DNA from 2 places in the Paenibacillus sp. GCM10023250 genome. Region 1 is predicted to be linked to the other one. Evidence: predicted binding sites of a transcription regulator. Region 1 holds the regulator's gene; the other holds the start of a gene.
The links. Region 1 encodes NrdR, which represses ribonucleotide reductase genes. Its sites were predicted from a motif close to AACACNATATATNGTGTT; they were not measured.
Positions count from the first base shown of each region.

Region 2: the regulator NrdR is predicted to act here: its motif matches at 6,513-6,530, upstream of nrdI (class Ib ribonucleoside-diphosphate reductase assembly flavoprotein NrdI).

Region 1 is NZ_JBHSHY010000007.1:65,976-80,803, forward strand. It holds gene ACFPB1_RS08630 (SDR family NAD(P)-dependent oxidoreductase) at 1-555, shown strand, start outside; gene msrA (peptide-methionine (S)-S-oxide reductase MsrA) at 702-1,856, opposite strand; gene ACFPB1_RS08640 (hypothetical protein) at 1,897-2,019, opposite strand; gene ACFPB1_RS08645 (response regulator) at 2,222-2,914, opposite strand; gene ACFPB1_RS08650 (sensor histidine kinase) at 2,865-4,127, opposite strand; gene ACFPB1_RS08655 (OsmC family protein) at 4,697-5,119, opposite strand; gene ACFPB1_RS08660 (amino acid ABC transporter ATP-binding protein) at 5,169-5,915, opposite strand; gene ACFPB1_RS08665 (amino acid ABC transporter permease) at 5,937-6,581, opposite strand; gene ACFPB1_RS08670 (substrate-binding periplasmic protein) at 6,668-7,552, opposite strand; gene ACFPB1_RS08675 (TetR/AcrR family transcriptional regulator) at 7,627-8,259, opposite strand; gene ACFPB1_RS08680 (WGxxGxxG family protein) at 8,443-8,754, opposite strand; gene ACFPB1_RS08685 (glycosyltransferase) at 8,943-10,229, opposite strand; tRNA gene ACFPB1_RS08690 (tRNA-Ala) at 10,712-10,787, opposite strand; gene nrdR (transcriptional regulator NrdR) at 10,965-11,429, opposite strand; gene ACFPB1_RS08700 (small, acid-soluble spore protein, alpha/beta type) at 11,565-11,783, shown strand; gene ACFPB1_RS08705 (lytic transglycosylase domain-containing protein) at 11,846-12,424, opposite strand; gene coaE (dephospho-CoA kinase) at 12,421-13,017, opposite strand; gene ytaF (sporulation membrane protein YtaF) at 13,084-13,785, opposite strand; gene mutM (DNA-formamidopyrimidine glycosylase) at 13,880-14,749, opposite strand; gene polA (DNA polymerase I) at 14,811-14,828, opposite strand, start outside.
Region 2 is NZ_JBHSHY010000021.1:55,386-70,213, forward strand. It holds gene ACFPB1_RS16890 (sensor histidine kinase) at 1-1,165, shown strand, start outside; gene ACFPB1_RS16895 (response regulator transcription factor) at 1,162-1,965, shown strand; gene ACFPB1_RS16900 (extracellular solute-binding protein) at 2,107-3,468, shown strand; gene ACFPB1_RS16905 (carbohydrate ABC transporter permease) at 3,563-4,444, shown strand; gene ACFPB1_RS16910 (carbohydrate ABC transporter permease) at 4,482-5,348, shown strand; gene ACFPB1_RS16915 (glycoside hydrolase family 43 protein) at 5,387-6,376, shown strand; gene nrdI (class Ib ribonucleoside-diphosphate reductase assembly flavoprotein NrdI) at 6,567-6,926, shown strand; gene nrdE (class 1b ribonucleoside-diphosphate reductase subunit alpha) at 6,913-8,997, shown strand; gene nrdF (class 1b ribonucleoside-diphosphate reductase subunit beta) at 9,039-10,001, shown strand; gene ACFPB1_RS16935 (hypothetical protein) at 10,197-10,592, shown strand; gene ACFPB1_RS16940 (heme-degrading domain-containing protein) at 10,745-11,230, opposite strand; gene ACFPB1_RS16945 (sugar phosphate isomerase/epimerase family protein) at 11,227-12,042, opposite strand; gene ACFPB1_RS16950 (LacI family DNA-binding transcriptional regulator) at 12,263-13,303, shown strand; gene ACFPB1_RS16955 (3-keto-disaccharide hydrolase) at 13,583-14,413, opposite strand.

The DNA.
Region 1 (14,828 bases):
GAAGATAACAAAGCCGCGTTCCGCTACTTCGAGGACAATTACGGCAAGCTGGATATTCTCGTGAACAACGCCGGCGTCATGCTGGATCAGGAGCATATCTCGATGGAAATCGTAAACCGCACGGGCACGATGCCGCTGCAGCTGCTCCGCGACTCGTTCGACATCAACTTCTTCGCCCAGGTCGAGCTGACGCAGCTGCTCCTGCCGCTGCTCCGCAAATCGGATGCCGGCCGAATCGTCAATCTCTCCAGCATTTTGGGCTCGCTGACACTGCAGGGCGATCCGGAATCGCCGATCTACGCGATCAAGACGTTCGCGTATAACGCCGCGAAAGCCGCATTCAATGCCTTCACGATTCACTTGGCTGAAGCGCTGAAGAACACGAACATCAAAGTGAACTCGGTTCACCCGGGCTGGGTCAATACCCGCATCGGCGGAGCCAACGCGGAATTCAACGAAGAGGAAGGCAGCCGCACGAGCATCCGGGCGGCTACGCTTCCAGCCGACGGACCGAACGGCTCGTTCCTGTACCTGGACGGCACGCTGCCGTGGTAATTTTTTTTAGACTTAAGAGAACGACCATTCCCATAAAGTGAACTGCGATGCGGACGGCAGGCTTGCATCGCATCCCAACAGGCGGCACCCGGGGGGTGCCGCCTGTTCACTTATCGATTGAACGCGTTTCTCACCCGCGCTTCGTCCTACTGAAAGAGCCTGGCATACTTCCCGTATCCGCTCTGCGCCAGCTCGTCCTTCGGAATAAAGCGCAGCGACGCGGAGTTCGTGCAGTAGCGAAGTCCCGTCGGCTCGGGGCCGTCTTCGAAGACGTGGCCGAGGAAGGAATCCGCGTAGCGGCTTCTCACTTGGATCTCGTCCGAGAAGAATCCGCCGACTTCCCGGTAAACCACGCTGCCCGGCTCCAACGGACGGGTGAAGCTCGCCCAGCCCGTACCGGCATCGTACTGATCCTTCGAGCTGAACAGCGGCTCGCCGGAGACGATGTCCACGTAAATGCCCGCTTCGGCGTTGTTCCAATACGCATTTTGGAACGGCGGCTCGTCCCGGTCATGCTGCGTCACGTCGACCTGCAGCTTCGTGAGCGATTTCAGCCTCTCCGCTTTGTCGAAATTCGCATACGGACTTTCCAATGCCTTCAATTCCTTGTCCTCCCCCCAGACGCGGTCCAGAAACGCTTCCCGGCCGGATGCCGCGTCGTTGTAGGCGTAGTCGGCCGGATGCGTCCTGAAGAAATCCTGATGAACGTCCTCGGCTTCATAGAATTCGGCGACCGGCAGGATCTTCGTCACGAGCGGCTTCTCGAACTTGCCTTGCGCGGCGAGCGCCGCTTTCGACGCTTCCGCCGCCGTCTGCTGCTCCTGGCCGTCATAGAAGATAACCGAGCGATATTCCGTGCCGCGGTCGCCGAATTGCCCCTCGGCGTCGGTCGGGTCCGTATTGCGCCAGAACGCTTGAAGCAGCTGGCTATACGAGATGCGGGCCGGATCGTAACGGACCTGCACCGCCTCGAAATGGCCCGTATTGCCGGTGGACACTTGCTCATAGGTCGGGTCGGTCGTATGTCCGCCCGTGTAGCCGGTGACGACGCCGACAACGCCGTCCAGCTTCTCGAACGGGCCTTCCACGCTCCAGAAGCAGCCTCCGGCGAACACGGCGGTCTTGAGATTGCCGCCATCCGTCGCCGGTTCCAGGAATCCATTCGTCTTGCCGTTCATGCCATTTGGCTTACCGTTCATGCCATTCGCCTCCGCCGTATCGTGTTTGTGATAGGAACCGTATGCGGCAAACAGCACCACGGCCATCAACCCAACGGGCAGCACGATTCGTTTCACGTTCATAAGCTCACCTCCGCGGAATCCTTCACCTTCGCGTGCGCGTTCAGTAATTCAAGAAACAATTAAGTTCAAAGAAAGATCCGGCCACCAGCGTCAGCAGGAGCGACACCGCCGCGATTCTCCGCGCCAATCCGACTTTTTTCTCCGCCATCTTCATCTCCGTCATTTTCGTCCACTCTCCCTCGCTTATTCGGTATCGCCGGAGGGCGCTGCCGCGTTCGCCTCCGTTCTTGCAACTTGATCTTACCAAGGATCCCGAACCGCCAAATCTGTTGAACGTCATGAATCGGACGCAAAAAAAGCATCACCTTCGGCCGCCGCGCATGACGAATCTCATGCGCTATGCCAAAAGTCATGCTTGATGCCGCTTAAAGGGAGTGACGGACCGCGAAGACGGCCGCCTGCGTCCGGTCGCGGAGCTCCAGCTTCGCGATCAAATTCGAAACGTGGTTCTTCACCGTGCCTTCCGTAATCGTCAGCGCCTCCGCGATTTCCTTGTTGCTACATCCTTGACCCAGCAAGGCGAGCACTTCTTTCTCCCGGTCGGTCAGCGCCGCCAGACCATCGGGCGCTTCCGGAGGCAAGGTTCGCGCCGCAGCCGGATCGCGCTCCGCCGCTTTTTTCATTTCGCGAAGCAGCATCGCCGTGATATCCGGCTGCAGCACCGTGCCGCCATTGTACACCGTATGGATCGCGCTCACGATCGCCTCCGAGGGCAAATCCTTCAGCAGGTAGCCTTGGACCCCCTTCTCCAGCGCTTGCAGGATCAGCTCTGCGTCATCGAACGTGGTGAGGATCAGCACCTTCGTCTCCGGCATATGCCGCAGGATCAATTCGGTTCCGGCCACGCCGTCCATGCCGGGCATCCGGATGTCCATCAGCACCACGTCCGGCCGCAGCTCGACGGCTTGATTATAGGCGTCTCTGCCGTCCACGGCCGTGCCCACCACCTCCATGCCTTCTTCCAGGCCGATGATGGTCGCGAGCCCTTCGCGCATGAGACGCTGATCGTCAACGATAAGAATTTTCAAATGGCTTCCGCTCCGTTCCAACGGCGGCATACGGGAAGCGGACGTCGACCGCGAAGCCCATCCCCGGGGCCGCTCCTACCTGCACGTCCCCGTTCCACTCCCGTACCCGTTCCTGCATATTGATCAACCCGAAGCCCGGCTTCAGTTCGGCGGGCGCCTCGCCGTCGTTGCGGATGCGAAGCGAGAATCCGCCGTCGGCAAAGGCGAGCACGATCTCGGCGTTCCGGGCATGGCCGTGCTTCTGCGCGTTCGTGAGCGATTCCTGCGCGATGCGGTACGCGGTCAGCTGCAGATCGCCCGGCAGCGCGACGGGACTTCCCTCCACCTCCAGCGTCGTATGCACCTCCGCCCACTTGGTGAATTCCCGCGCGAGCTCCGCGAGACGCTCCTGCAGCGAAGTCGAACGGATCGGCTCGTCGCGTATCGCCCGGACCGAGAGCCGGATTTCCTGCAGCGACGCCCGGATCAAGCTCTCGCATTCCGCGTAGGTCTGCTCGCTGCGCTGCGGATCGATCCGGCTCAGCTTCCGCGCCGCCTGCATCTGAACCAGCAGCGCCGTCAGCTTATGACCGACCGTATCGTGAATCTCCCGCGCGATGCGGATCCGCTCCTTGGCGGCGCCCCACTCCTCCGTTTGGAGCGCGTACGCTTGCAATTGCGCATGCGACCGCATCAGCTCCCCGTACAGCTTCAGGGTGTTCGCGCGCGCGCTCCGGTAAAAATGAATCAGCACGCTTACGATGCCGGCGAACACGATGAACGACCCGGTCGTAAAATAGCCGATCTCGTCCCACGTCCCGAAGACGTACCAATCCAAGCTGCCCATCGTCGCGACGTACACGGCCAGCAGCAGCAGGCAGGTCCAGATGATGCCGCGAATGCTCTGCGCGAACATCAAGATCGCCAGCGCCGTGATGCCGACGAAGAGATGATTCGGGAAATTCCCCGCGATATAGATATAGCCGTACGTGGCGGACAGCAGAAAATCGAGAATAAGCAGGTGGAACAGACCGCTCCGCCGCCTGCTCTGGTTCATATAGACGTAATTGGCGAACAAGAAGGCCGCGATCGAAATAAAAATGAAACTGAGTCTCCAAAACAGCGCGATCGAATGATCGAAGTAAAAAATGCCGGCCAACGTTAAATTCAGCAACAGCTTCAGTCCGAACGCCAGCTTCCATGTCCGGGACGCGCTCCAGCCCCCTCCGGCGTCGGCCTGCTTATCGGCGGTCGTGTCGTTCATGAGCCCGCATCCCGCTCCCCTTTCGGATGATGTCCCCTTAAACTTACCACGAGCGTTTCGAGAAAATCAAACGATCGGTCGGATTTTTGCCGCTCGGCGGCCGATTGCCGTTTATTGCATTAGGATGGAGCGTTTGTTCCGCTCTAGCCGATCCGGCTTGCATCGCCCGCCGGCCATTGTCCTTACCCGATGATTGTCCTTACCTGTCATTCGCCCCTTTCTGACAGCAGCCCATGCACCGAGCCTTTACGGACATATAATGCGGTGTACCTCAAATAAAGGAGCTGACCACAATGGGATATGGTAATGTTGGCGGCCTGGGTTGCGGACCGGTTGGCGGTTTCGGCTGCGGCGGCGCAATCGGCATTGTTCTTGTACTGTTCATACTGTTAGTCATCATCTTGCGGGGCGTCTTTTTCTAAGAAACGGACTCCGTTTGGAATCCCGGCTGCGACTACCTCCTGATTCCATAACATTGCCAGCGGAAAGGTCTGTTTAACCGGACTGTAGACCGCCCCCGAGAAAAGGACAAAAGCCCCGGCGAGCAATCGCCGGGGCTTTCCATATTTTTAAGGCTTCGGCGTCTCCACTCCGTTCAGGATCAGCCGATACGAGATGTCGGCGCTCAACGAATCCGACACGGCGCAATATTTTTCTTTGCCCAATTGAATCGCCTTCCATACCCGATAATCCGGAATGTCGCCCTCCACGCGGAAGATCAGTTCGATGGCGGTGAAGCCTGTAGGCGTCGTTTCCTTCCGGGTGCCGTCGGCCTCGATTTCGATGCTGCGGATCGAACCGAGAAATTGATCCAAAATCATCGTGACATCGATACCGATACAGCCGGCGAGGCCAGCCAGAATCAGCTCCATCGGAGTCGCCCCTTTGCCGTCGCCGCCGTAGGCAGGCGTTGCATCCATTTCAACCGGATAACCGGAATCTCCAACGGATGTGAATAGTCGTTTCCCGTTCCACGTCGTCATTACCTTCATGGCGTTCCCTGCTTTCGTATCAGATTTAGAATCGTTCCCAGCGGCAGAATCAATGCTCATTCAACTGGTTCAAAAATTTCCGCGCCCGCTCCGTCTGCGGGTTCTCGAAGAAGACGTCCGGCGTCTGCTCCTCGACGATCGTGCCGCCGTCCATGAAGAGGACCCGATTCGCAACGTGGCGGGCAAACTTCATCTCATGCGTCACGACCACCATCGTCATCCCGTCCCGCGCCAACTCGCGCATGACGGCCAGCACTTCGCCGACCAGCTCCGGATCAAGCGCGGAGGTCGGCTCGTCGAACAGCATCACCGACGGCTCCATGGCGAGCGCGCGGGCGATGGCGACGCGCTGCTGCTGGCCTCCGGACAGCCGCGCAGGATACTGATCCCGCTTGTCCGCCAAGCCGACTCGCTCCAGCAGCCGCATGCCCGCGCGCTCCGCATCGGTTCGCGGCACCTTCTTGACGACGAGCAAGGATTCGATCACGTTGCCGAGCACCGTTTTATGCGGATACAGATTAAACTGCTGAAAGACCATTCCCGTGTCCCGGCGAATGTCGCGAAAGCCCGCTCGCTTCTTGCTTGCCGGCATCTCCGCGTCCACGCGAATGCCGTTCACTTCGAGAGACCCGCCGTTCAGCTCCTCCAGTCCGTTCAGACAACGAAGCAGCGTGCTCTTGCCCGAACCGCTCGGTCCGAGCAATACGACGATCTCCCGGGCATCGACCCGCAGATCGATGTTATTCAATACCTGTACATGGTGAAAGGATTTGGATAGTCCTGACGTTCGTATCATGGTACGGATTACACCTCAATCTTAGTAAGCTCTGGACAACCGCTTCTCGACCATCCCGAGAATCCATGCAAACACGGTGCTCATGATCCAATACATCGCTCCGATGCCCAAGTAAAAAGGCATATTGACAAAATACTGGGCTATCAGAAGCTGCGCGGATCGCACCAATTCGGTGACCGTGATTACGGAGACGAGCGCGGTTTCTTTCAGCATCCCGATGAAGGTGTTGCCGATCGGCGCGATCGCCACGCGCGCAGCCTGCGGAAAGACGATGCGCCGCAGCGTCTGCCAAGACGACATGCCGGATGCGTAAGCCGCCTCGGTCTGCCCCCTCGGGACGGCAAGAATCGCCCCGCGAAACGTCTCGGACAGATACGCCCCGACATTGATGCTTAATGCTACGCAAGCCGCGGTCAGCGGGCCAAGGGTAATTCCGTAATCCACCAGTCCGTAATACACCACGAGAATTTGTACCAACGCAGGCGTTCCTCGAATGACGGAAACATAACAACGCGCCAACCAACGGATCGGGCGATTCCCCTTCAGGCGGGCCACCGCGACCACGATGCCGATGATAAGCCCGAAGGCCATGGATATGACCGTGATCAGCAAGGTGAAATAGGCGCCTTTCAACAAGAAGAAGAGGTTGTCCCCTACAAGACTCATGAATGAAGTTCCCCTTTATCAATTCGCTTGCTTCGTCGCGCAGAGGGCCGTAGCGCAACCGCCGCAGCCCTTGCTCATTATGCCGGTTACTTCGCCGGCGGCTCCTCGCCGAACCATTTTTTGAAGATCGTCGCATACGTGCCGTCAGCCTGCATATCCGAAAGCGCCTTGTTCAGCGCGTCCAAAAATTCAGGGTTATTTTTGCGAACGGCGATGCCGGCCTGGTCGGACTTGATCGCCGTCCCCACCGCTTTGATTTTAAAGCCGTTCTTGTCCACGATCGGTTTCAGCGCGTAGAGATTGTTGATCGTGGCATCAATCCGGCCGGCGTTCAGATCCTGCAGCGACGTGATCACGTCGTCGTAGGTCTTAATCGTGAATTTCCCCACCTTCGGCAGCACTTCGTTGCGCAGGTAAGTCTCATCATTCGTGCCCAGGCCGACCCCGATATTTTTGCCTTTGAAATCTTCCAGCTTCGTAATGGAGTCGTTCGATTGGCGAACGATGATTTTCACTTCATTGGTAATGTACGGCTGCGAGAAGTCGATCTGCTTCTTGCGGTCATCCGTGATCGTCACTTGGCTGATGATCGCGTCGATCTTGTTGGCCTGCAGACTCGGGATCAAGCCGGAGAATTCTTGCGGAGCGAACTCGACCTTCACGCCCAGCCGCTTTGCGACGTCTTTGGCGATGTCCGCGTCGAAGCCGTCGATTTCTTTCTTATCGTTCAGGAAATTATAAGGCGCATACGTCCCCATCAGACCGACCTTCATCACGCCGGCGGCCTTGATCTGGTTCAGCAGATTGTCGGTATCGCCGGCCGGCGCCGTGCTGCCGGACTGGTTGGATGCGGGCGGAGTCGCCGGCTCCTGCGCCTGATCGGATTTGGAGCCGCACCCCGCGATGGCCAATACGAGCAGCAGGACGGCGGATATCACTAGAAAATGCGTTTTTTTGGACGGATACAGCATGAACGGTTCTCTCCTCTATAGTTTTTGTTTAAATTGCCCAACAGATCGACCCACCATCCCTCGCCGCCGTTCCTTTAACTGCCAAGCAAACCGAAGAACTCGAATTGAACGGTTTCGTGCGCCAGCTGTTCGGCCGTCTTCGAGACCATGCCGTTGTTCGACAGGCCTACACCTGGCAGCCATCGCGAGATGACGCCCTCGATCAAGCCCGTGAGCAGCGCCGCGCGCATCTCGGTATCGATCGCCGAAGGCAGCATGCCGAGCTCGACCGCGCGTTGGATGTTCTGGTGAAAGGCATGCTCCAAGGCAGCGCGGGTTTCGCTTAAGGCCTTTCGAATCGGCTCGGTGCTGGCTCCGCCTTGCAGCAGCAGTTCCATGAAATAGCGATGGTCCGCAGCAAATCGGAACAGCCGTACGAGCAGCGCTTCCGAGGCTTGTACCATATCCGCTACGGTCCCCGGTTCTCGGCGGTAGCCTTGCGCGATCACCTCTAACAGCCGGGCGCGTCCGTCCGCGACGATCTCGAGCGCGATGGCTTCTTTGCTTTTGAAATGCCAATAGAACGTTCCTTGCGCCACGCCTGCTTCGGCCACGATATCCGAAATTTTGGTTGAATGGTACCCATGCTTCGCGAAGAGCCGCAGCGCAATCTCCAGGAAGGTTCTTCTTCGCTCGCCGGTAGCCAGTACATCCTGCTCGTTGTTCAACCACCTTTTCCCCCTTAACCCGATTGATTAGTCAGTCAGTTTTATATTAAATCCTATCGAATTACTATGGGATTGTCAATACGCTCGCGAATGCCGCGGCGCCTCGCGTATGATAATAGGAATACCCCAGCGGGTAATCGCCGGGGCATCCTCTTAACGCCGTTCAATATCTAAGGAAGGGAACTAGCTGCGGTCCGGTTCGTGATGACGGCTGCGGCCTCTCAAGCCAAACAGGCCGAGCAATCCCAACCAGCCTAGCCAATCCCAGTCCATGCCATTGTCATCATTCACGGCATTGGCACGAAAGTCGCCGCCGGTCGTCGATGCGGCATGGTAGCGATCCGTATTCATCCCTTGCCGGTCGTACGATTGGTTGCTCATGCTGCCGTTATTGCTTTGGTTCGTCACGGTTCCATGTGCGCTCAATACTCCTGCGCTCAATATTAAGGTCAAACAGCCGACCAGCAGAAAGGTAACGAGACATTTCTTGTTCAACGTTCATTCAACTCCTTGCGGGTAGTTTGAATTTCTTCGTTGGTTTTCCCATGGTGCGGATTTATTATTCTGAAGGATGGACCCACTGGTTACGGCCGGGCAAACCAAAAGCAAAATGGCACCAGCTGCGGATCATAAAAAAAGAGCGCCGCCAGGGCGCTCGGGAATTCTCTTATGACTGTCGAAAGTTATCGCCGATTTAAGGCGAGCTTGCTTAATTCCTTGATTGTATTTTCGATTGCATCCATGGACTGGAATTCCTTCGACAATTCGCCAACCCTTTTCTTATATCGGGGTTGGTTCAGCACTTGCTTCACTGCCTGCAAAATTTTCTCTTTGGACGGACGGTCGGTTTTCAGATTGATCCCTGCTCCCGACCATTCAACGCGCGCGCACACTTCCGGTTTATCTTCGGTCTTGCCCGCCGTGACGATCGGGACCCCGTAATAAATCGCCTGCTGTACGCCGCCGTAACCGCCGTTGGTCACGATGGCATCCACATGCGGCAATAGTTCATGATGCGAGATGAAATTCTCCAAGCGAACATTGTCCGGCAGCGGAATATCCACGTTCGTTACCGGCTTCCCGCCTGTCGTCGCGACCACCAGTACATCTTCGTCGGCCAGGGCTTTAATGGTCGGGATAAGCAATTGATGGAAATCCTCGTTCGCGATCGTGCCTTGGGTCACATGGACCACCGTACGGCCTTTCATCTCGTCCCACCAGGAGGGAGGCGTGAATTCCGTCGGTTTGGCCGGCAAGTAAGGGCCGACGAACCGAACGGTGCTCGGCAAATCGCTGCGAGGATACTCGAAGGACGGACTCGTTCCCTGCAAGAACAAATCAGATGCCAATGCTGGAGCAGTTAAGGCAAAGTGCGGAAGTTTAGGCACGTTCATCGACGACAATATTTGGTTCGCATGTTTCTGGACATCCGCGAACATGACCTTCTCGACCAATCCGTTCAGCAATTTATTGCGAATGCGACCCATTGCGCTTGCGCTCGGCGGAATCCCGAGACCGAAAGGCGCCGTATCCCGGCTGCTCAGCGTCATCGGAAACACGCCGTAGGCCGCCATCTTCGGCGCCTTGCCCGTCAGCTTTAACGGCAGCATCCCGGTGAAGGCAGCATCCATGACCACCACATCCGCGGGAAACTCCTTTAATAACGCCTTTAGATCTGCGGCATATGCAGGCATTTCTCCATAGAAGATATGCTTTAAATCGAACTTCATTTGGTTTACGCCTTGAAACTTGCTTCTTTCGGGGAACGAATCATCAAGCCGGCTATCGTCATAATCTTTAGCCGACTGTACCTTGGCAAAACGCGCACCCGCGGCTTCGATTTTGGCTTGGTATTTAGACGTACTATACCAGAGGACCTCATGTCCCAGTTCTACAAGCCGCTTCGCAATCGGGAGACCTGGGCTGACATGTCCTTGTATCGGCATCGCAGCGAATAAAAATTTAGACATTGTTTCACTCCTATATAATCGCTCTCTATCTCAATAGTGAATTATAACAGCCATTTGTTAAATCGTTGTAAAAATTCAGCGAATCCACGGGCGGTAATATATGACAACCGGTAGATTCAGACGCCGTGCTCCTCCGCTCTCGCTTCGTCCGCGCGGACTGAACCCCGGGGTCCGCCCCCTTGTGGGGCTCCGCCAATGAAACAAAAAACCACGTCCGTTCGGACGTGGTTGTGTTTGTTTAATTGGTGGAGCCTAGGGGGATTCGGCTTGCCTCGCTCGCCAATCCATCGTGGGATGTCTGAATCTTGATCGTATGCTGACGAAGATAATTCGAAGCAGGTTTTTAGCGGTAGATTCAGACGCCGTGCTCCTCCGCTCTCGCTTCGTCCGCGCGGACTGAACCCCTGGGTCCGCCCCCTTGTGGGGCTCCGCCAATGAAACAAAAAACCACGTCCGTTCGGACGTGGTTGTGTTTGTTTAATTGGTGGAGCCTAGGGGGATCGAACCCCTGACCTCATCGCTGCCAGCGATGCGCTCTCCCAGCTGAGCTAAGGCCCCGTACTAAAGTGGCGACAAGAAAGATTATAGCATGGACAATCCGGTTTATACAAGTCTTTCCTACAAAAAAATATTCATTTTTTTCGAAGGACATTTTCCCGATTCAAGATGCAAAAAAACCTGCCTTGACCGCATGCAATTGCGGCCGGCAGGTTGCTTTGCGAAACGTCGCCGCGTCTAAGACAGCGGGTCCTTCGAGAGCAGGCTGTTGAGCTCCTTCATGAACATGTCGATATCCTTGAACTGGCGGTAGACCGATGCGAACCGGACGTACGCCACTTCATCCACGGGATACAGCTGCGACATGACGAGCTCGCCGATCTCGCGGCTCTCGACTTCCGCCTGCGCGGTCGTGCGCAGCTCCTTCTCCGCTTCGGACACGATGATCTCGAGCTGGTCGACGGAGACGGGCCGCTTCTCGCAGGCGCGGATCAGGCCCCGCAAAATTTTGTCGCGGCTGAATTCCTCCCGGCTGCCGTCTTTCTTGATGACGATCAGCGGGGTCTCCTCCACCATTTCGAACGTGGTAAACCGCCGCGTGCATTTCTCGCATTCACGGCGGCGGCGTATCGATTTATTTTCGTTAGCGGGTCTGGAATCGAGCACTTTCGTTCCAGCGTAGTCGCAATACGGGCATTTCATCGTCTATGTCCTCCGTCTACTCGCGATGCGAATTCGATTGCTTGTCTGATGCGATACTTCCCAAACGTTACCTGTAATGAAACCGCCATTATCGCACATAATACAGTTACCAACCGCAAGGAGGTGAACGAACGAATGGCTAACAATAACGGAAGCAGCAATCAACTCGTAGTTCCACAAGCCAGCGCTGCTTTGGACCAAATGAAATACGAGGTGGCTCAGGAGCTGGGTATCTCTCTTCCACAAGACGGATACTATGGCAACATCACCACGAAAGATGCCGGTTCCATCGGAGGCAGCATCACTCGTAAACTGGTTCAAATCGCGGAGCAATCTCTTGCAGGTCGCGTCTAATCGATGATTGAACATCAAGCTTTGGCCGGTCGCCGTCGATGGCGTCCGGCCAAAGTTTTTTGTTATTCCGCCCGAAGATCCGGGTAGAGCGTCTTGTACTTATTATAATAATAAATGACGCGCTGTATATAGTGCCTTGTTTCCCCGTACGGCACCTCGTCCACCGTCTCGGCCCGGCCGTCCCACGTGCCGTCCGAAAGCCAGCGGTTGACCGTACCCGGTCCGGCGTTGTAAGCCGCGATTACCTTTACCATATTCCCCTTGAACTGCGCGTTCAATTCATTCAAATACCACGACCCGATCTCGATGCCGGCTTCCGGTTCTGTCGACACCTTCTCGGTCGTCATATCCTTGAAACCGCCCTTCTGGATGATCCAATTCGCGGTGTCGGGCATCAGCTGCATGATGCCGATCGCGCCCTTCTTCGAGACGGCTTCCGGTTTGTAGTTCGTTTCCACGCGGATGATCGCCGCCACTAGATGGGCGTCCAGCTCGTAAGCATCCGCGCTCGCGGCGATCTCCTCACGGAAATGCACCGGATACAGCCAGCGGCTCATCCATTCCGAGCGGATGAACAGCAGCGCAAGCAATGCCAGAACCAAGATGAGAAATACGCGCTTGCGCAACCGGCGTTTCTTCATGGCAATCCCTGCTCCTGCCAGAACAGGTCGACCTGGCGGCGCGTGTCGTCCAGCGTTCCGCTGTTGTCGATCACGAAGTCCGCCAGCCGGCGCTTCTCCTCGATATCCATCTGCAGCGCGATCCGCCGCTCCGCTTCTTCCCGCGTCAGTCCGTTGCGGGCGACCAGCCGCTCCGCCTGCGCGGTGCGCGGTGCATAGACGACCATGACCGCGTCGTACAAGTCTGCCTGCCCCGTCTCGTACAGCAGGGGAATGTCCGCAATGATCAGCTGCTTAGGATCCTCCGCTTCGTGCGCGCGAATCTGCGTCCACATCCGGTTGCGGATGGCGGGATGCAAGATCGCTTCCAATTTACTCAGCCGCTCGCGGTCGTTAAACACGAGCTTGCCGACCTCCGAGCGGTTCATCGTGCCGTCGGCGTTCAGGACGGCTTGTCCGAATTCCGCGACGATCGCCGCCAAGGCGGGCTCGCCGGGAAGCACGACTTCCCGGGCCGCCTGGTCGGCATCCACTAGCTTGGCGCCGCGGGAGACGAGCATCGCGGATACCGTGCTCTTCCCGCAGGCGATTCCGCCGGTCAGTCCCAGTTTCAACGCATTCACCTCGTATGTAATCGCGCCGCTCGCGCACCGGCCGCGAGCGAGTCGACGCAGGGTATTCTACATGAGCCGGATAAAGCCCATGATAATCAGCATAATGCCCGGCAGCACCGACAGCGCGCGCATGCCGCGCCACGCCGCGAACCGGAAGCCGAGCCGCATGCCCGCCAGGAGGAACAACCCGCTGGCCGTGCTGATGATGAGCGCCGTGAGCAGCGGATTGAAGCCGACGAGGGCCGCGCCGAGGCCGGCGCCGAAGCTGTCGAGCGACAACGCGAAGCCCAGCAGGATGGCTTCCGACGACGAGATCACACCCGATCGGTCGACGTCGGCGATATGCGGCGTGCGCAGGATTTGAATGACGATGCCGAGCCGTTTCAATTCGAAGATCACGACCGTCGAAGCCGTCGCGCCGGCACCGGCCGTGAGCCCGCCCGCTTCGGCCGCTTGCGGGAGCGCCGGTTCTTCCGGATCGCCGGTATGCTCGCGCCGGCGCTGCCACCATTGGATAAGCGCGTATACGCCGATCAGCATGAGCAGGCCGGCTCCGATCGCTTTCGCGACCATCGGCGGCATGTAATTCGTGAGCAGCGAGCCGATCTGCATGGACAGCCAGACGACCAGCCCCGAGCAGAAGGCGATGATGCAGATCGACAGCAACGGTATGCGGATCCGTCTTAATCCGTACGTCACGCCCACGCCGAATCCGTCCAGGCTGACGGCGAACGCGAGCAGCACTAAGGAAAACGCATGAATAAGCACCAGATGTCCCTCCCATGAAGACGATAATGCAGGTTCTGTGCATCCGCCTAGAACATGAATGGTACATCATATGCGGCATCATGCCGCTCGTGCCTTATTTGGCCCGCGGCTTGGTCTTCACCTTCGTGCGCTTGCCCGGCAGCGGCTGGCATGCGGGACAAGTATGCGTGCCCCGTCCGCCGACGACGGTCTTGATGATCGTGCCGCCGCAGCGGGTGCAGGCGCCGTCCTCGCGGCCGTAGACCAGCAGCTGGTGCTGGAACATGCCCATCTCGCCCTGGCCATTGACGTACGACTTGATCGACGAGCCCCCGGCGTCGACCGCGCGGCCGAGCGTGGCGCGGATCGCGTCGTACAGCCGGGCCCACTCCGGCGCCTTCAGCGTGTCCGCGGCCCGCTCCGGATGGATGCCCGCCGTAAACAGCGCTTCGTCCACGTAGATATTGCCGAGTCCGACGATGTACGCCTGATTCAGCAGCAGCGGCTTGATTTTCGTCGTGCGGTGCGCGACCTCGCGCTTGAACGCCTGCAGCGTGAACGCATCGTCCAGCGGCTCAAGCCCGAGCTTGTTCAGCGGAGCATTCGCCAGATCCTCGCCCGGCGCGAACAGATGCATCGTGCCGAATTGGCGCACGTCCTTGTAGCGAAGCTCCGTGCCGTCGTCGAAATGAAACCGCACGTGCGTGTGCGGCTCGACCGGCTCGTGCTGCCGGTACACGCCGTAGCGCCCTTCCATGCGCAAATGCGAGACGAGCACGAGCCCGTCCAGCAAAATACGCAAAAATTTCCCCCGGCGCTCTACCGTTTGAATCGTATGGCCGGCAAGCGCGGCGGCGAATGCCTCCGGCTCCGCCGGCCGCTGTATAATCCGCGGAAGCGTCACGGTTACCCGTCCGATCCGTTTCCCTCCCACAAGCTCGTTCAACGTGCGCCGAACGGTTTCGACCTCCGGTAATTCCGGCATTCCGAGTCCTCCCCTGCCAAATGGTCTACCCCCCATTATACGACAGGATTCGCGGAAAGTCTTACTTCGCCTCGTACCA
Region 2 (14,828 bases), on a different contig from region 1:
GAAGGATCCGCTGTCGGGAGATGCGCAGGCGGAGACGATGCTGCTGATCGCCGGCGACGGGCAGCTGATCGCGTCGAACGACGATGCGGTCTCGCAGGCGGAGGCCGCGGGGCTGACGGCCTCGAACGATCAGACGGTCGCGATCGGCAGCCGGTCGTTCGTGCTCGTCAAGCAGCGGTCGTCCGTCACCGGCTGGACGCTGCTGATTCTGACGCCGGTCGATACGATCACGAAGGGGATCTCGGTCGTGCGGACGACGCTCGTCGTCTCGGCGTGCGCCGGCACGCTCCTGTTCGCGCTGTTCTCTTTCTTCCTCTCGACGATGATCACCCGGCCGGTGTTCCGGCTGATCAAGACGATGCGGGGCACGCGCCTCGGGGTGCTGAAGCCGACGGAATCCGTGTCGTCGACGATCGAAATCAAGGAGCTGAACCATTCGTACAACCAGATGGTCGGCAACATCAACGAGCTGATCCAGCTCGTGTACGAGAAGGAGCTGTCGCAAAGCCGCACGGAGCTGAAGGCGCTGCAGGCGCAGATCCATCCGCACTTCCTGTTCAACACGCTCGACGCGCTGTACTGGTCGCTGCTGGACAAGGACGAGGACAAGCTGGCGTCGTACGTCGTCGCGATGTCGGACTTGTTCCGGTACACGATCACCGGGCCGAACAAGGACGAATGGGTCGCGCTGCGCGACGAGCTCGACCATATCGAGCGGTACCTGCTGATCATGAAGATGCGGTTCGAGGACCGGCTCGCCTGGCGGATCGACGCCCCGCCGGAGCTCGCGGACGCGCAGCTGCCGAAGCTGCTGCTGCAGCCGCTCGTGGAGAACGCCATCCTGCACGGCCTCGAGAGCCGCATCGGCCCCGGGCGCGTCGACGTGTCGGTCGCGCGCGACGGGGATGAGATCGTCATCGCGGTGGAGGACGACGGCGCCGGCATGGACGAGACGCAGCTGCGGCGCGTCATCGACGGCTTGGCGCGCGGGACCGTGCCCTCGTCCAAGAACTCGGGGGTCGGCATCGCCAACGTGCAGCGCCGGCTGAAGCTGTACTTCGGCGGCGAGGACGAGCGGATGCCGCGGCTCGTTATCCGCAGCCATAAGGGAGCCGGCACGCGCGTCAGCGTCCGGATTCCTGCGAATAGGGGGAGCGCGTCATGAAAATCCGGACCATTCTAATCGTCGACGACGAGCCGCGGTCGCGGGAAGGGATGAAAAAAATGCTGGGCCGCTGGGCGGCGGGGCAGTGCGAGCTGCTGACCGCGGATAACGGCGCGGCCGCGCTTCGCCTGCTGGAGGAGCAGGCCGTGGATCTGATGATCACGGACATCCGCATGCCGGAAATCGGCGGCCTCGGCCTCGTCGAGCGGATGAACGCGTCGCCGCTGCCGCGCCGCCCGCCGGTCATCCTCGTCTCTGGCCATGCCGAGTTCGAATACGCCCAGCAGGCGATCCAGCTGTCGGTCGTCAATTATTTGCTGAAGCCGGTCAGCCGGGAGAAGCTGATCGCGGCGGTGGAGGAGGCGCTGAAGGCGGGCGAGGAGCGCAACCGGCTCGGGCTGATGCGGAAGCTGGCCGATCCGCGGCTCCTGGACGTGGCGGACGGGGAGGCTGTCTTAAGCGAACCGGTCCGCGCCGCCATGCGGTACGTCGACGCGCATATCGGCGATGCCGTCGGCCTGAAGGAGGTCGCCGACACCATCCACCTGAACGGGAGCTATTTCAGCGCGCTCTTCAAAGAGCAGAGCGGCATGACGTTCAGCGAATACGTCGCCCGCCGGAGGCTGCACAAGGCGAAGGAGCTGCTGCTCGCGACGAGCCTGCCCGTCGCCGAAATCGCCGAGCGCGTCGGCTACCAGACGGCGAAATACTTCAACAAGGTGTTCAAGGAATACGAGAACGTGAGCCCGGGGCAATTCCGGAGCGGGATGCAGCAAGCGGAGCCGGACAGCGGACCTTAAGGCAGATTCGGACGGAACATCCAAAAAAAGTGGAAGTTTAGCCAAACGCCGTGCCCTTATCCCTCTTGGGCGCCGATGATACACTTTAGTTAGAAGGAAAGCGCATACATCCTTCGCAACCGTTTAAGGGGGAATTCGTTCATGAAGCGCAATATCATTTCACTCGGCACCTTGATGACCGCGCTGCTGCTTGTTGCAACCGCTTGCGGCAGCGGCTCGGGCGGCAACGCCGGCAACCAATCCGCGAACGGCGGCAATGACGCGAACGCGGCGAGCGCCGGAGCCGCTAACGCCGGCACAGACGAGAAAATCACGCTCAAAATGATGCATCTGTGGCCGGACGGCAGCAACTCCGCGCAAAACAAGATGGTCACCGCAATCATCAAGGAATACGAGGAAGCGAACCCGAACGTGACGATCACGACGGAGGTGCTCGAGAACGAGCAGTACAAGAGCAAGCTGAAGGTGCTGTCCGCCTCGAACGACCTGCCCGACGTCGGCTTCACGTGGGCGGCCGGCTTCATGGATCCGTACGTGAACGGCAACATGTTCGCGCCCGTGGACGATCTCCTGCAGGGCGAGCTGAAGGATAAATTCGTCGCTGGCACGACGGAAGCCTATGCCTTCGGCGGCAAGACGTACGCGCTTCCGGTCGAGCTGAACATCGTGCCGGTGTATTACAACAAGGACATTTTCGCCAAATACGACCTTAAGCCGCCAAAGACGCTGGACGAGCTGAAGACGATCATCAAGACGCTGAGCGACAACAAAGTGACGCCGATCACGCTCGGCGGCAAGGACGCCTGGCCGTCCTCGTTCTGGTACATGTACCTGGCGGACCGCATCGGCGGACCGGATGTGATGGACAAGGCCGTCGCGGGCAATGACTTCACCGATCCGTCCCTGCTCGAAGCGGCCAAGCAGGCGCAGGAGCTCGTGAACATGAACGCGTTCGTGAAGGGCTATAACGGCCTGTCCAACGACGAAGCGAAGTCGCTCTTCATGAACGAGCAGGCGGCGATGTTCGCGATGGGCACCTGGGAAGTGCCGAACTACACGACCTCGGCGGACGTGCCGCAGGCGTTCAAGGATAAGATCGGCTACTTCAAGTTCCCGACGGTCGACGGCGGCAAAGGCAGCGTGGACGATTGGGTCGGCGGACCGGGCGTGGGCCTGTTCGTGTCCCAGAATTCCAAGCACGTCGACGAAGCGAAGAAATTCGTCAGCTTCTTCGTGCAGAAGTGGGGCGAGCATTCCGTTACGGACGCGGGCGTCATCCCAGCCACGAAGGTCGACACGTCGACGGTCAAGCTGCCGCAGATGTTCATCGACCTGCTGAACGAATTGAACCAAGCGAGCAAGGTGACGCTGTACCTCGACACGCAGATGAAGCCGGGCGCTTCCGACGCGCATCATAACCTCGTGCAGGCGCTGCTAGGCAAGGCCGTGACGCCGCAGGAATTCATCCAGAAGCAGGACGACGCCCTTAAGGCGGGCAAATAATCGCATCCGGGCCCTCGGCCGGAAGACGGGCGCGCCGCATGCCGCGGCGATGCCCGTCCGTCCGGCTGGCCCTGCGGGGAGGCTATGACGAACCATGAATACGGTCATGTCCAACAAACGCATCATCGCCTTGTACGTCCTGCCGTCCTTGTTCCTGCTGCTCGCGATCATCTACGTGCCGATCGTGCTGACCGGCTATTACGGCTTGATGGCGTGGAACGGCATCGGCAAGCCGGACTTTATCGGCTTGGACAACTACAAGACGCTCATGCGCGATAGCGTGTTCTGGCACAGCACGTACCATTCGCTGCTGTTCGCGCTGCTCTCGACGCTCTGCTTGGCCCTGTACCTGGCGGTCGCGCTGCTGCTCTCCGGCAAGATCCGGGGCGCCAACCTGCTCCGCAAAATTTACCTGCTCCCGATGCTGCTGTCCTCGGTCGCCATCGCCCAGCTGTGGCAGAAGGTATACCATCCGACGAACGGCATCCTGAACGGCATCCTCGAGAAGCTCGGCGTGGAGAACACGCCCAGCTGGCTGGCTGACCCGCGTCTCGTGCTGTACGCGATCTTCATTCCGATTCTGTGGCAGTTCGCGGGCTTCTACATTCTCATCTACTACGCGGCGTTGAAAAACATCCCCGCTTCGCTCGAGGAAGCGGCCAGAATCGACGGGGCGACCTCGCTGCAGGTCACGCTGCGGATCAAGCTTCCGCTGATCGCCGAGGTCCTCAAGGTGACCGTCGTGCTGGCTGTCGTCGGCTCGCTGAAATATTTCGACCTGATCTACGTCATGACGGACGGCGGACCAAACCAGGCGAGCGAAGTGATGGCCTCCTATATGTACCACAAAGCGTTCAAGGAATTCGACTTCGGTTACGGCAGTGCGATCGGCTTCTTCCTGCTCGTCATCTGCCTGGCGGCCACCTGGGTCATCCGGCGCGCGACGGCGGCCAAAGACACGATTCAATATTCTTGAGCAGGAGGCGATTCCCTTGACCGGCATCACGACCGCAATTCGACCCCGTCCCGAGGCGGGCGTCCCATCGAGACCGATCGGCAGGACGATCGGCTACGGCATCCTGTACGCCGCGCTTGCCGTCACGGCGGTGCTGCAGCTGCTGCCCCTGCTCTGGCTGCTGCTGTTCTCGCTGAAGAACAACCAGGAGATCTTCAACCGGGCGCCGTTCGCCGTACCGAAGCAGCTGCACTGGAGCAATTACGCCACGGTATGGGAGCAGGGCAAGATCGGGCGCTATTTTCTGAACAGCATCTGGATCACGGCGGCGTCCGTCGTCTGCACGATCCTGCTCGCCAACTTCGTCACGTTTGCGATGACGCGGATGAAGTGGAAGCTGCATAAGGCGGTGCTCGGGCTGTTCATGGTCGGCATGATGATTCCGGTCCATTCGACGCTCATTCCGCTGTTCAGCCTGTTCAAGTCGATTCACCTGAAAGACTCGCAGCTTAGCATCGTGCTGTCGTACGTCGCGTTCAACTTGCCGCTGACGATCATGATCCTGATCGGTTTCTACTACGCGCTTCCGCGCGAGGTGGAGGAAGCGGCGGTCATGGACGGCTGCAGCGTGAACCGGATGTTCTTCCGGATCATCCTGCCGATGACCGTATCTGTCAGCGTGACGGCCGCCATCATCAACATGATCTACAACTGGAACGAGTTCATCTTCGTCAACACCTTTCTAAGCTCGGACGGCAAAAAGACGCTGACCGTCGGCATCCAGAATTTCGTCGGGCAATATTCGACGAACTGGGGCGCGATCGGCGCGACGCTCATGATCAGCGTTTTGCCGATCCTGGTCCTGTTCTTCCTGCTCAGCAACCGGATCGTCGAAGGCATTGCCGCCGGATCCGTGAAAGGCTGAGGCAGGTTCCATTTCACGCATAGAGGAGAGAGAGCCGCATGTCCGATTCGCGCAAGCCGATCGTGCCGAACGAACCGATCGTCACGCATCTCTACACGGCGGATCCGTCCGCGCACGTCTTCGAAGGCAAGCTGTACGTCTATCCGTCGCACGATATCGACCACGACGGCCCGACCAACGACAACGGCGACCAGTACGCGATGGAGGACTACCACGTGCTGTCCTTCGACGAAGCGTTGACCGTCTGCACCGACCATGGCGAGGCGCTTCACGTCCGCGACGTCCCGTGGGCGTCGAAGCAAATGTGGGCGCCGGACGCGGCGTTCAAGAACGGCCGTTATTACCTCTTCTTCCCGGCGCGGGACCATGACGGAATCTTCCGCATCGGCGTCGCGACGGGCGATTCGCCGGACGGTCCGTTCTGCGCGGAGCCGGCATACATCCCGGGCAGCTTCAGCATCGATCCCGCCGTATTCGTCGACGACGACGGCCGGGCGTACATGTACTTTGGCGGCCTGTGGGGCGGCCAACTGGAGAAATGGCAGACGGGCGAATACGTCCCGGACGCCGCCGGCCCAGACGCGGCGGCGCCCGCCCTCGGCCCGCGGGCCGCGGAGCTGAACGGCGACCTGCTGTCGTTCCGCTCGGCCCCGGCCGAGATTCGCATCTCGGACGAGGACGGGACGCCGATCAAGGCCGGCGACGAAGAGCGCCGCTACTTCGAAGGACCGTGGATGCACAAGCACGAGGGGCGGTACTACCTATCCTACTCGACGGGGACGACGCATAAGATCGTGTACGCAGTGAGCGACAACCCGCTCGGACCGTTCGTGTTCAAGGGCACGATCCTGACGCCGGTCCTCGGCTGGACCACGCACCATTCGATCGTGCAGTACCGGGACAAGTGGTACCTGTTCTATCACGACGCCTCCTTGTCCGGCGGCGTCGACCACAAGCGCAGCGTCAAGTTCGTGGAGCTTCATTATATCGACGACGGCACGATCGCGACGATCGATCCTTACGCCTGACGCGCCACGGCGCGGTCTCGCGCCAAGCCTATGAAACGCAGCCCCGGCGGCTGCGTTTTTTTTCGTGTCACAGCCAACGAACGCGGTGATTTAAAAGTTTGACAAGTACTATATATTGATATAAATTATAGTTCTACACCCTATATATTGATTCTACTAGCGAATATCGATCGAAAAGGAGCTGCCAGCCATGATCATCGCCTATGATTCCCGAACGGGCAACGTGAAGCGATTCATCCAGAAGACCGACCTTCCCGCCGTGCAGATCGAGGCGTCCACCATGCTCGACGGCCCGTTCGTTCTCGTTACCTACACGACGGGGTTCGGCGGCGCGCCGGACAAGGTCATGACCTTCCTCGAGCGCAACCACCGGCACCTGGTCGGCGTCTCGGCGAGCGGCAACCGCAACTGGGGGGACCGGTTCGCCAAGAGCGCGGACGAGATATCGCGGAAGTATGGCGTGCCCGTGGTAAGCAAGTTCGAGCTGGCGGGCACGGCGAAGGACGTCGAATGCTTCGTACGGGAGGTGAGCGCGCTTGCGGCACATTGAGCTGAACAATTTGTTGATGCAGCGCGGCGAGGACGGATTCTTCCGGCTGGATAAAGACCGCGAGGCCGTCGACGCGTTCATGGCGGAAGCACGGAGCCGCAGCCTGAGCTTCGCGTCCACGGCGGACAAGCTGCGCTATATGATCGATCACGATTATTACGAGGACGTCTACCGGGATTATTCGGCGCAGGCCGTCGACGAGGTGTTCGCGCTGACGCACGGGTATCCGTTCCGCTTCGAATCGTACATGGCCGCTTCGAAGTTCTATACCGATTACGCGATGAAGAGCGACGACAAGTCGCTGTACCTCGAGCATTACCCGGACCGCGTCGCGATCGTCGCGCTGCATCTGGGCCGCGGGGACGCCGAGGCCGCGCGGAAACTGGCGCTCGCGATGATGGAGCAGCGCGTCCAGCCGGCGACGCCGACGTTCCTGAATGCGGGCAAGAGCCGCCGCGGCGAGCTGGTCTCGTGCTTCCTGCTCGAGATGGACGATTCGCTCAATTCCATCAACTACGTGCTCGCCACGTGCATGCAGCTGTCCAAGATCGGCGGCGGCGTCGCCGTCAATCTGTCGAAGCTGCGCGGCCGCGGCGAACCGATCAAGGGCGTCGAGGGCGCAGCCAAGGGCATCATGCCGGTGCTGAAGCTGATGGAGGACGCGTTCTCGTACGCCGACCAGATGGGGCAGCGCAAAGGCTCGGGCGCGGGCTACTACAACATTTTCGGCTGGGACGTCATGGAGTTTCTGGACAGCAAGAAGATCAACGCGGACGAGAAGACGCGGCTGAAGACGCTGTCGATCGGCCTCATCGTGCCGAACAAATTCTACGAGCTCGCCGAGCGCAACGAGAAGCTGCACGTGTTCGGGCCGCATTCGGTGCTGAAGGCGTACGGGACGCATCTCGACGACATGGACATGGACGAGATATACGAGACGCTGCTCGCCGACGACCGCGTGAAGAAGAAGGCGGTGCTGAGCGCGCGGGACATGCTGACCAAGATCGCCACGATCCAGCTGGAATCCGGCTATCCGTACATCATGAACCGGTCCAATGCGAACCGGGCGCACGCGCTGCGCGGCATCGGCATGATCAAGATGTCGAACCTGTGCACGGAAATTTTCCAACTCCAGGAGACGTCCGAGATCGGCGATTACGGGCAAGCGGACGTCATCCGCCGCGACATCAGCTGCAATCTCGCGTCGCTCAACATCGCGAACGTGATGGCGCTCGGCAAGATCCGCGAGTCGGTGCACGAAGGCATGCTCGCGCTGACGGCCGTCACGGACATGACGCGGATCGAGAACGCACCGGGCGTGGCGAAGGCGAACGGCGAGCTGCACTCGGTCGGCCTCGGCGCGATGAACCTGCACGGCTACCTGGCCAAGAACCGCATCGCCTACGAGAGCCCGGAAGCGCTCGATTTCGCGCGGACATTCTTCATGACGGTGAACTATCATTCGCTGGAATGCAGCATGGAGATCGCCCGCCGGACGGGCCGAACGTTCGCCGGCTTCGATCAGTCGGATTACGCCAGCGGCGCGTACTTCGAGCGCTACCTGAAGACGGACTACCGGCCGGAGACGGAGAAGGTGCGGGCGCTCTTCGCGGACATCGCGATTCCGTCCCCCGCGGACTGGGAGCGGCTGAAGGCGGACGTGGCGCGGCACGGCCTCTACCACGCGTACCGGCTCGCGATTGCGCCGACGCAGAGCATCTCGTACGTGCAGAACGCGACGAGCAGCGTCATGCCGATCGTCGAGCCGATCGAGACGCGGGCGTACGCGAATGCCACGACGTATTACCCGATGCCGTTCCTCAGCAAGGTCAATCTGTTCTACTATAAGTCGGCCTATCAGATGAATCAGTTCAAGGTGATCGACCTGATCGCCGAAATTCAAACGCACGTCGACCAAGGCATCTCGACGATCCTGCACGTCAACAGCGACGTCTCCACGCGGGAGCTGTCCCGGTACTACGTCTATGCCGCCAAGAAGGGGCTGAAGTCGCTCTACTATACGCGGACGAACATGCTGTCCGTCGAGAATTGCATCAGCTGCGCCGTCTGACCGGTGAAGCCATACGCGCGTAATAAGGGAGAAGAGCCGCCATGTGTGCCATGAAAGCCGTGAATTGGAATCGCCCGGACGACGATTTCACGAGCCAGTTTTGGAATCAAAATATTATGCAGTTTTGGACCGACGACGAAATTCCGCTGTCCGACGACAAAATGTCCTGGATCGAGCTGAGCGCGGCGGAGCGCGAGGCGTACATGAAGGCGCTCGGCGGCCTGACGCTGCTCGACACCGTGCAGGGCGGCGTCGGCATGCCGAAGATTCTCGAGCATGTCGAAGGCCTGCAGCGCAAAGCCGTGCTCGGGTTCATGGGGATGATGGAGCAGATTCACGCCAAGTCGTACAGCAGCATCTTCACGACGCTCGCTTCGACGGAGGAGATCGATGCCGTGTTCCGCTGGGTGGAAGAGAATCCGCGCCTTCAGGCGAAGGCGGAGCGGATTGCCGGGTATTACCGCGCGATCGCGCCGGGCAAGAGCCTCTATCTCGCGATGGCGGCTTCCGTGCTGCTGGAAAGCTACTTGTTCTACAGCGGCTTCTTCTATCCCCTCTACCTCGCGGGTCAGGGGAAGATGACGAGCAGCGGCGAGATCATCGACCTGATCCTGCGGGACGAGAGCATCCACGGCGTCTACGTCGGCGTGCTCGCGCAGGAGACGTTCGCAGCGCTCCGCGAGGAGGAGCGGCAGCAAGCGCAGGATGAGCTGCTCGGCCTGCTGCGGGAGCTGCACGACAACGAAATGCGCTATACCGAGGAATTGTACGGCGGAATCGGCCTGGTCGACGAGGTGAAGACGTTCGTGCGCTACAACGCCAACAAGGCGCTGATGAACCTCGGCCTCGAGCCCGTTTTCCCGGACGAGGAGATTAACCCGATCGTCTTCAACGGCATCAGCACGAAGACGAAGCAGCACGATTTCTTCTCCAAGAAGGGGAACGGCTACGTCCGGACGATTCACGTCGAGCCCTTGGGCGATGCGGATTTCGTGTTTGAATGAAGAGCGTTGGAAGGGGAACGGAACGGTGATGGACTCCCGCGGCGGCCGCGGGAGTTTTTCGCCGAGGGCGCGCGAAGTTTCATCCGATCTTCATGATGCGGACGACTTGGCGTGGTAAGATAGATGGACAACGAATATTTAAACTAAATCTAAATATAATGGTTGCAGAGGCAGCGAATAAGGAGGACGATTCGAATGTCGCATTATTTTTCCGACGAGGCGTACGTGTTCTGGGACGATGTGCTGGAGGCGGTCGTCATTCGCTGGCATGCCGCAGCGGAGATGGGCCGGCAGCGCGCCGTGTTGACGAATGCGATAGCGCTTGCGAAGGCGAAGCACGCGAGGAAGGTGCTCGTCGATACCCGCCATCTGGCCGGGCTGTTGCCGCAGGACGCGCGTTGGCTGGCCGAGGAATGGAGCGCCCGGCTCGCGGAAGCGGGCATCCGATACGCGGCGGCCGCGCTGCCGGAGCTTGCGCTCGCGCAGCCCCCGTCCGACCGAAGCGCGGCGGCGAAGGAGCAAGACGAGCTGCTGCATCCGTTTCCGGAGCTCAATCAAGCGATCGCGTGGCTGTCGGGCATTCCCGCCTGACCTGCGGCGATGGCGGCGCGCCGCATGCTCGCTGCCGGAGCAGCGAGTCGCCCCTGACACGAGGTTATGGCGCCCCAAGCGCTACGAGAGAGCAGCCGATGCCGGCTGCTCCTTTTTGATTTGGGCAGCTTCGCGTTCGAAGTGCGTGCGCGTTACCGGCCCGCCGCGAGATAATCGCTGAGCGCCGACACGATCAGCCGGTGATCGCCGTCCCCGGGCAGGCCGGAGACGGCGATCGTGCCGATCGCGCCCGCGCCGCGAACGCGGATCGGAAAAGCGCCGTTATAAGGCGCATACAAGGACGGATCGAGCAGATAGCGCTCGGCGATCGTCCGGCCCGCCGCGCGCAGCTCGATTTCCATCCGGTAGGAGCTGCATAGGAAGCGTTCGGCGACCCGCGCTTTCCGGGCCGCCCAGTCGTCGTTATCGGCCGAGGTTCCCGGACAGGCGTAATGGAAGAGCTGCTGGGGACCCCGCCGGATGTCGATCGTCACGGCTTGCCCCGCCGCCATCGCCCGGTTGGCGAGTTCGAGTCCGAGCCGCAGGGCGGTTTCGTTCGTGAACGCTTCAAATTGCAGCTCGTCCTCTTCCCGCGCCAGCGCGTCGAGCAATTCCGCGTCCTTCATCGTCCCGCTCATAGCGCGATTCCGAGTTCCGCGGCGACGCCGGAGAGATAGGCCGCCGCTTCGCGGTAGTCTTCGTTCGTCGCCAGATGCTCGATCACGAGCGGCGTATCGGGATGCAGCCGGTTCAGCTCGGCCAGGAATGTCCGGTAATCGAGCCGGCCGAGTCCCGGCCGCACTTCGTCCAGCCGCACGGTCAAGGTTCCGCGCAGCAGGATGTCTTTGGCGTGGCAGTTGCGAATGTACGGTCCGAGCTTGGCGAAGAAGTCGCGGATGATGTCGCCGTTGCTGTAATAGGCGCGGGGGCTGCTGATGATGTTGACCGGATCGAAATGCACGCCGAAGCCCGGCCGGTCGATCGATCGCACCAACGACAGGTAGGCGTCCGCGGAATCCGGCAAAGCCCACGGCATCATCTCCAGCGCGAAGACCGTTCGTACCGGCTTGACGGCGTCGATGATCTCGCGGACCGTATCCACGATGAGCGCGTAGGTGTCCTCGGAGAAATTATCGGGGTCCGGACCGTCCCATTGTTCGCCGCGCGAGCCCGAGATATTGACGCAGCAGCGCGCGCCGATGCGATCGGCCAGCGCGAGCCGCCGTTGGCAATAATCGACGGCCTGCCGTCTCGTCTCGTCGTCCCGGCTGATCGGATTGCTCCAGGCGCCGACTTCGGCGATCAGGATGTCGTGCCGCCGCGCCATCGCCATGTACGCGTCGAGCTCGGAATCGTCTTCATCGCCGCCGATCGGGCAGGTTGCCGCGCGGAAGCCCGCTTCCTTCAAAGCCGCTGCCCAATTTTCCGGATTTTTGTGCTGCAAGAACACTTGACCGCCAAGGCGCATTGTGATCCCGTCCTTTGTTAAGAGTATCGGCTGGAAGGAGCCTTCAAACTGTGTTTAGCATATCATAAACACGCGTTTATGCAACATTTTTCGTGGTAATAATGGTTAAAATGCCAGCCTTTATGCGAAAAATATTGACAATCGAGAAACCGGATGTGTATCATTACTGCGTAAACACGCGTTCATGGTAAAGGATGGTTGAATGAAAAAGACGGACATCAACAGCACGGAGATTGCTCGGCTAGCCGGGGTTTCCAGAAGCACGGTAAGCCGGGTCATCAACAATTACGCCAATGTGCCTCCGGAAACGCGTGACAAGGTCCTGAAAGTAATCGAAGAGCATAATTATTTCCCGAACGCCTCCGCCCAAGTGCTCGCCGGCAAGCGTTCCCGCACGATCGGGCTCTTCATGATCGAGCAAGGCAGGGTATCCGGCGACATCTTGACCAATATGCTCATCGTAAGCGTCATCGAGTGCGCCTCCGAATACGGCTATTACGTATTGACCCATATTCTCCGCGATGCGAAGGATGCCGAGCTGATCAAGGGGGTCCGGGAGATCTTCTACCAGCGCCGGATCGACGGCGGCATCTTCATCGGGGCGGATAATCCCGAGCCGTTCATCGAGGAATTGATCGCGGAAGGATTCGCGATCGGCGTCGTCGACCAGGAGCTGCCGGAGCATCCGGAGCCGAACCGGATCGTGCTTAATTTCAACAACGACTCGGGGATGAAGCAGGCCGTGGCCTACTTGGCCGGGCTCGGGCATACGAATATCGGCATCATTAACGGCGACATGAAGCGGCTGTCGGGCGTGACCAAGTTCGAGGGCTTCAAGATGGCGATGCGCATGTGCGGCCTGCAGGTGAACCCGAGATGGGTGCTCGACGGCGATTTTAACGAAACGGGCGGCTATGAAGCGATCCAAACGCTGCTGGACCGGCGGGAGGAGTTGCCCACCGCCATCGTGGCGGCCAACGACAGCGTGGCCTTCGGCGCCATCCGGGCGCTCAAGGAACGGGGCCTGCGCGTCCCGGACGACATCTCGATCATCGGCTTCGACGATCACGCGCTGAGCGAGAAGCATCACCCGGCGCTGACGACGATTCGCGTCGACCTCGGCGACATGCTGAAGCGCATGACGGCATACTTGATTACGAAGATCGAGGAGAAATCGCCCGGCGCGAAAGAAATCACGCTCGACTGCAGCCTGGTCGTCCGGGATTCGTGCCGACGAATTTAATCTGCCGGATCCGTTCGATCCCATCCGAATCTTTTGCGTCAAGCGCGTCGTCCCTGCCTGGAATCGACGCGCCTTAAAGACCCGCGGCATCGCCGCGGGTCTTTTCGCGCTGCGGGCAAGGCGCGTCGCAAACGGTTCAAAGCCGGCGCGAAGCCCGCGCGAAGCCTCAACTCGCGGCGCGAAGCCTCGCGAAGCCCGCGCCAACCCCGCGCGACAAGCGCCGCAACATGCGGGCGCGATACAACCGGCCGCGTGCCACACGCCGTACCGGCCGCGGACCTACAGCTCCCGAATCCGGATGCCGCGCCATCTGCAGGCCGCGTTCGGCGCCCAGCGGGCAGCGCCCATGCCGGGATCGTTGTCATGGATTTCGAAGGCGATATGGCCTTTGGCGCCGAGCAGCCCCCGGACCGCGGCGGCGTCGTAAGACGGATGCTGCACGGCGGCCGTGTCCATCTCGGCGATCTTCAGGCCGTTCACGTGAACGGTGATCCGCGGCGACGCTCCTTCCACGCGGATGCGGAACGTATTCCAATCGTCCCACTTCCAGATGGACAGAAATGCCTCGCCCGAGGCGGCATAGTCAAGCAGCGCCGGTTTGTCGGGGGTGAGCGGCTCGATGGAAGCCGCGGGATCCTCCAATCGCAGCCCGGCCGGCCTGCCTAGCTCGTCGTATACGGCGTCCAAGGTAAACGCGATGCCGTGAAAGCCGCCGATGCCGTTGCCGTATAAGCCGCCGATATTGCCGGACCGCCGATGATCGAGCAAAATTTGAAAGCCTTGCGAGCCAAGCGCGGAAGCGCGCACGAGAATGCCGGTATCCGCGGGCCAGTCGGGCCGGGCTTCGACTTCCAATTCGAAATCGCCGTACAAGCCGTCGCTGACCAAATAACCGCCGTATCCGCATCCGGGCGGATCCTGCCGGCCCGCGATCGCGCCGTCCTCGACCGTCCATTTGCCCGACGTCGCCGCCGCCTTCCCGTAAGCGACGCCGTCGATGTCCGGGCTGGGTCCGCCCGGATAGCGGGGGACGGGCAGGCGCGGGACGGCATGCCAGCCCGTAAGCGTGTGTCCGTCGAACAAGGGGCGGAACCCTTCGCCGTTCGTCATCGGTATGACCTCCTTGACGCATGGTGTCTCCCCGGAACGACGCGCGGGCACGAACGGCGACCGCGGACAGCGCTCAATCTGGGAGAAGTTTCAAGTTATTATAACATAAACACGTGTTTATACAATTCAAATTTCGCAACGCGGCCGATTCTTTTGGAAAAACCTTATAATTTAGAGATTGACAGCGCTTTTACGTGTTGTGTATGATGGGTCCGTGGACACGTGTTTATGCCAAGTGAGCAGATTGCTGCCAGTTCATATCGTCTGTCCCGGCCTGTGCCAGACGTCTGGACGGCCGCGGAGCGAAGGGCGGGAATGCGGCAGAATAGCTTGTTTTCGGCATATTTCCGACATTCTGCTTAGTTTGGCAGCAAGCTCGATCGCAGAACAGGGCATGGTTTTCGCGTAAACAGGG